2 regions of the Lactobacillus sp. UMNPBX1 genome follow, and region 1 is predicted to be linked to the other one. Evidence: riboswitches for the same ligand, from Rfam matches in the RefSeq annotation. Region 1 holds a riboswitch; the other holds the start of a gene.
What was found. Region 1 has a riboswitch for lysine ahead of CP352_RS07535 (ABC transporter substrate-binding protein/permease). Riboswitches for the same ligand answer to the same signal wherever they lie in the genome.
Positions count from the first base shown of each region.

Region 2: linked by a shared signal. The riboswitch ahead of lysA (diaminopimelate decarboxylase) and the one ahead of CP352_RS07535 (ABC transporter substrate-binding protein/permease) in region 1 are both predicted to bind lysine.

Region 1 is NZ_PCZI01000013.1:25,107-28,533, forward strand. It holds gene CP352_RS07520 (TerC family protein) at 1-487, shown strand, start outside; gene CP352_RS07525 (DUF488 domain-containing protein) at 484-849, opposite strand; gene CP352_RS07530 (DNA-3-methyladenine glycosylase) at 882-1,514, shown strand; lysine riboswitch at 1,563-1,736, shown strand; gene CP352_RS07535 (ABC transporter substrate-binding protein/permease) at 1,847-3,427, shown strand, end outside.
Region 2 is NZ_PCZI01000019.1:26,224-29,650, forward strand. It holds gene CP352_RS08955 (aspartate kinase) at 1-762, opposite strand, end outside; lysine riboswitch at 960-1,133, shown strand; gene lysA (diaminopimelate decarboxylase) at 1,221-2,531, shown strand; gene dapD (2,3,4,5-tetrahydropyridine-2,6-dicarboxylate N-acetyltransferase) at 2,546-3,253, shown strand; gene CP352_RS08970 (N-acetyldiaminopimelate deacetylase) at 3,255-3,427, shown strand, end outside.

The DNA.
Region 1 (3,427 bases):
CCTAGCCTTTAAATTCTTCTATGATCAACGCCACCCTAAACAAGCTGCCGAACATGAGAAAGAAAAAGAAGAGCGCGAAGCAGCTCACCACAAAGGCAAAAAGAAAAAGAGACATGTGCTATCTCTTTTCTGGCGTACGGTTATTTCAATTGAATCAATGGATATCGTCTTTTCAATTGATTCTGTTTTAGCTGCTTTAGCCGTGTCTGATAATCCCGTTGTTGTTTTAATCGGTGGCATGATCGGTATTCTCTGTATGAGAGGAGTTGCCGAAATTATCATTAAATTAATGGATATTATTCCAGAATTGCAGCCAATGGCTTACTTATTGATAGGAATCATCGCTTTAAAATTGCTGCTAGCTCTGCCACCATTGAGATTTGAGTTGCCAAACACCGTTTTTGCAATTATTGTCTTTGCGATCTTAATTTTGACAATTCTCTTCCACTTTTGGAAAGTTAAAAAACACGGTCACAAACATATTTAACTGTTTAGCGTATTTAATACATATTCTTTGAGTACAACTGCTTGGTTGTGCTCTTTATTTTTGGCACCAAATAAGAAAAGAACATCTTCTTTAGCCAAATGCTTATTTACATCTTGCAAAAATTCCGCTGTATAATCATTATGATTAAGTTCTTCAATATACTTTTGCTTAAACTCAGGGAATTTTTCATCTTCATGATTAAACCACTGACGCAATTCCTTACTAGGGCCAATTTGTTTATCCCATTCAGCTAAATCGGCCTTAACTTTGCTCATTCCCCGTGGCCATAAACGGTCAACTAAAATCCGATAACCAGCAGGTTGCTCATGGTCATAAATTCGAACTAATTTAATTTCTGTCATTATTTTTTATCTCTTTTCTAGAAAGGTCAAAAATGAATTATTCAACTTATTTTTCTACTAACACTACCGATTATATTGCAAAAGACCTAATTGGGCGAATGCTTACTTTTGATAATGGTCAAGAAAAATTAGGCGGCTATATCGTGGAAGCAGAAGCATATATGGGTAAAAAGGATCGCGCTGCACATTCTTATGGCGGTCGTCGTAGCCCAGCAAATGAAGGACTTTACGGCAAAGGCGGAACGATCTATATCTACGCGCAACGTCAATATTTTTTCTTTGATGTTGCCACTAGGGTTCAGAATGAACCACAGGGTGTTTTAATCCGTGCAATCGATCCCACTTTAGGAATTGAGACCATGATCAAGAACCGTCATGGTAAAGATGGCGTTCTTTTGACTAATGGTCCCGCAAAAATGATGCAAGCTTTTGGTATTCATGATAAAAATTGGAATTTGCACTTTTTATCAGACTCCCCTTTCGCCATTGATCTTGATGATCATCATAAAAAAATTCCCCAGGAAATAATTGCTGCAGCGCGTGTTGGTATCAATCAATCTGATCCCGTTTGGGCTAACAAGAAATTACGTTTTTATGTAGCAGGAAATCCTTATGTTTCTGATATGAAAAAGAGAAATTATGAAACTAATAATGGTTGGGCTTGACAAATTTAACTTTTTCTTCTAGTATTCTTCATTAGTTAAATATTTTTCCAATGCAATAGAGGTTGCGACAATCACAAGTTAAGTTTGAGTTCGCGAAAACAATGATAGTTAACTTAGGGTTGCCGCCGAAATAGATTTAATATTCGCGTGTTAATCTGTTGGGCTATAGAAGAATATTCTATAGACTGTCCTGGTTAGTCCCCAGGGAGCGCTATAAGATTTGGTTTAAACACTGATGATTATGACCCTCGCAATTCTTTGGAAGAGCGAGGTTTTTGTTTACTCTTTATTGTGTTGGCTTTATGTTAAAACTATTTTTGGAGGTTTTATAATTGAAGTCAAGATTTAGATGGATGGCTGTAATAATGTCTGTCCTACTCAGTTTATTTATCGGTTTTTCTCTTAGTAGCAATCAGACTCAAGCTGCTAAGAAAGATTCTGGCACGTTAAAGATAGGTATGGAGGCAAACTATCCCCCATACAACTGGACTCAGCCAACCAAAGCTAATGGAGCTGTTCCAATTGATGGTTCTAACTCCTATGCTAATGGTTATGATGTTCAAATTGCCAAGATCATCGGTAAACGACTGCACAAAAAAGTAATCGTCGAAAAAACCCAATGGGATGGTCTATTGCCAGCTTTAACTTCAGGTAAAATCAACTTAATTATTGCTGGTATGTCTCCTACTGCCGAAAGACGCAAGGCAATTAATTTCTCAGAACCTTATCGTAAAAGTACTTTCGTCGTAATTACTAATAAGGCAAGTAAATATTCTAATGCTAAGAAGTTGACTGATTTCAAGGGTGCCAAGTTAACCGCACAACAAGGAACTTTGCACTACGATTTAATCAAGCAATTAAAAGGTGCTAAAAGAGAACCAGCTATGCGTGACTTTTCAGCCATGCGTCAAAGTTTAGCTTCTGGCACCATTGATGGTTATGTTGCTGAAGATATTGAATTTGAAAGTTACCACAACGTTAACCCTAACATTATTGCAGTTAACTTAAACAAAATGGCTGGCTTCAAAGTTGACCATGACGATTCCGTAACTAGTATCGGGGTTAAAAAGGGTAATACCAAGCTTTTAAATGAAGTTAACGCTACTTTAAGAACTATTTCTAATAAAAAGCGTGATCAATTAATGTCACAAGCCATCAAGGAACAACCTAAGGCTGGTAACGAAACTAAGAAAGAAAACTGGCTAGTTACTACTTGGAAGCAATATGGTGGCATGATTATGTCAGGTATTGGCATGACCTTGCTTTTAGCTTTAGTTGGTACCATTGTTGGTTTCTTTATCGGCTTGCTTGTAGGAATTATTCGTACCATTCCTACTCCAACTACTCGCGGCAAGCGTTGGACTTTGAACGTAGTTAAGTGGTTATTATCTGTTTATGTAGAAATCTTCCGTGGTACACCAATGATGGTTCAAGCAGCCGTAATCTACTATGGTATTGCCCAATTCTGGCACTTGAATTTAAATAGAACTGTAGCTGCTTTGATTATTGTGTCAATTAACACTGGTGCTTACTTAGCTGAGGTTATCCGTGGTGGTATTATTTCAACTCCAGAAGGTCAATTCGAAGCAGCTAGTGCACTTGGTATGACCCACAACCAAAGAATGTGGCATATCATCTTGCCTCAAGCTATTAGAAACTGTTTACCATCAATCACCAACGAATTTATCGTTAACATTAAGGATACTTCAGTATTGAGTATTATCTCAGTTTCAGAATTGTTCTTTGTTGGTACAACTATTGCCAGTCAATCATTCAAGTTCTTCCCAACTTACTTAATGATTTCTGCAATTTACTTGATCTTAACCTTTACTATTACTAGAATCTTCAACTTTATCGAAAAGAGACTTGAAGGTAACAAGAATTACAACTTGATGGCTAACCAAGTTCAAGTT
Region 2 (3,427 bases), on a different contig from region 1:
GCCAGCATATGACAACTCTCGCATTTCGCGATAAGTCATTTTCTTGATGGATTGGGGATGCTCAATAATATGAGGATTAGCGGCAAAAATCCCATTGACATCTGTAAAATTTTCATAGAGATCAGCATGAAAGCCGCGAGCTAGAATAGCCCCGGTAATGTCTGACCCGCCACGGGAAAAAGTGGCGATATTACCAGACGGAGTCATGCCAAAAAAGCCAGGAAATACGATACGTTCATCAGCCTTAATTTTAATTTGGTCAAGATTTAAGTAGCTCTCTGGATTGACAATGGCATCATTGGGCTCGCCAGTCACGATTAAACCGGCTTCAGCCGGATCAAGAAAACGACTATTAATTCCTTGATGGCGTAAAACTAAAGTAATTAAACGAGCATTAAGTCGTTCACCATGTGCCTTAAATGCAGCTAAAAGATATTTTTCGTTAGGATAACCCTGATTGGGCAACTCTAATAAAATTTGTTTAATAATACTTAATTCCGTATCTGCTAAGCCAAAATAATGACCAATTTCTTGATAGCGACTAAAAATTTTATTCACGATTTCAACACAATTCTTGTGCTTTAAGGCTAAATCTGCGTACTTGATTAACAGATCAGTAACTTTGATATCTGTTGTATTCCTTTTGCCTGGGGCAGAGACAACCATTACTTGTCGTTGAGGATCGCTGAGAATAATTTGAATTGCTTGTGCAACACTTTCACCGGTAGCTAAAGAAGAGCCACCAAACTTTACGATTTTCATTTCAAAACTCCTTTTGTTTTCAGAAATCATTAATTTAAATAAAAAAGTCAGACTAAATTTAATTGAATTCTAACATTCTTTTTTAATCTTGCAAGTGATGACTGTAATTTATCACTCTAAATGCCGCATTGTTACAAATAAAATTAAATTTTTATAATAAATTTGTTGACTATATTTTTATAAAATTGTAAACTACAGTCAATCGAAGAGGCGCAGCCGACATAAGTAACAATTCTGAGTTGGGCAAAACGAAGATGAATTGTAAAAGGGGAGGTTGCCGAAGCTGAGTCATGCTAAAGGCTTGAGCTGGGGCGTAGTTGAATAAACTGCGGACTGTCGCGAACAAAATTCGCGGAGCGCTATCGACCATAGATTAAGTAGAAATTAATCCATTGTTTGTTTGGCGCAGACAATGGATTTTTTATTAGCGTTTCGCCTGAAAAAGACAGGAGAACAAAATGAATTCACAAATTGCAGTAGATCAGATTAATGAGCAAGGCCATTTAACGATTGGTGGAGTTGATACAGTAGAATTAGCTCAAAAGTATGGTACGCCATTAGTAGTTTATGATGTCGATCAAATTCGTCGACAAATTCGGGCTTTTAAGAAAGTTTTTGAAGAAGAAAACATGGTCTATGCTGTTAGTTATGCAAGTAAAGCTTTCGCAGCAATCGCAATGTATCAAGTTATTGCAGAAGAGGGAGCATACACTGACGTAGTTTCAGCAGGTGAGTTATTTACTGCAATAAAAGCCAATTTTCCAATGGAGAGAGTTAGCTTTCATGGTAATAATAAATCATTAACTGAATTGGAAATGGCTGTAAAAAATCATGTTGGCAAAATTATTATTGATAATTTTCATGAGATTCAGTTATTGGCGCAAGTTTTAAAAAAGTACGATGCTACGATTAGTGTCATGTTGCGTATTGCACCAGGGATTTCAGCACATACCCATGAATATGATCAAACAGGTCAGATTGATAGTAAATTTGGCTTTGATCTTGAATCAGGTCAAGCAGAAAAGGCATTAAAACAAGTTCTAGCTAATCCTAGGATGAAAATGTTGGGGATTCATGCTCACATTGGCTCACAGATTTTTGCCTTAAACGGCTTTGAAATGGCAGCACAAAAATTAATGGTAGTAGCGCAAGATTGGCGAGAAAAGTATGGCTATCTTGCACAAGTTATTAATGTTGGTGGCGGTTTTGGGATTAAATATACCCAAGAAGATCATCCATTACGACCAGAAGAATTTGTTAAGACGATTGTTAAGGTGATCAAAACTGAAGCTGAAAAAATGAATTATCCTTTACCTGAAATCGATATTGAACCGGGAAGATCAATTGTTGGTCCAGCCGGTTACAACCTTTATACGGTGGGTAGCCGTAAGGATATTCCAGGTTATCGTTCTTATATTACTGTCGATGGCGGGATGGGAGATAATATTCGCCCTGCACTTTATCAGGCTAAGTATGAAACAGTTTTAGCCACCGATCCACAAGCGCCTTTGACTGAACATGTTCGTATTGCTGGTAAGTATTGCGAGAGTGGCGATATATTAGCAGAAGATCAAGCTTTGCCACAAGTCAAAGCTGGAGACTTGTTAGCGATGTTGGATACAGGTGCATATGGGTATTCAATGGCTTCAAATTATAATCGTAATCCTCGACCAGCAGTGGTATTTGCAGAAAATGGTAAAGCAAAATTAGTCATTAAGCGTGAAAGTTTAGAAGACTTGGTTCATTTAGATCAATCATATTTAAATTAGAAAAGAGAAAAAAGATGGCAAAGTTAGATGCAAAAAGTATTATTGATTACATCGGTAATGCACCAAAAAAGACACCGGTAAAAGTCTTTATTAAAGGAGATTTAGCACAAATTGATTTTCCAAAGAAAATTGAGAATTTTACTGAAGCTCATTCTGGCGTGATCTTTGGTGACTGGAAAGATATTGAACCATTTTTAAAAGAAAATCATCAAATTACGGCCTACCATATTGAAAATGATGCACGAAATTCAGCAGTTCCTTTATTGGACTTCAAAAAAGTTAATGCTCGAATTGAACCAGGAGCTATTATTCGTGATCAAGTGGTAATCGGTAATAATGCAGTAATTATGATGGGTGCCATTATTAATATTGGAGCAGAAATCGGGGCTAATACCATGATTGATATGGGCGTAGTTCTCGGTGGCCGTGCCATTGTTGGACAACATTGTCATATTGGAGCTGGTAGCGTATTGGCTGGTGTAATTGAGCCTGCTTCAGCTAAACCGGTTCAAATTGATGATAATGTCATGATTGGAGCTAATGCAGTTGTGATTGAGGGTGTTCATGTAGGTGAAGGAGCCGTTATTGCAGCCGGAGCAGTAGTTACTCATGATGTGCCAGCACATACGATGGTAGCGGGTGTTCCTGCTAAAATTATTAAAAAAGTTGATGAAAAAACTAGTAGTAAGACGGAACTAGAAGATAATCTGAGAAAGTTATAAAATGTCAGTTTTAAGTGAAAGTGAGTTAATTCAAATTAGAAGGCATTTACATCAAATACCTGAATTAGCACTAGCAGAAAAAGAAACACATGATTATTTAATCGAGATAATTCAAAAATTTAAGCAAGATTATTTGGAAGTTGAGATACCGTCGACACTGCCTACCGCAATTCT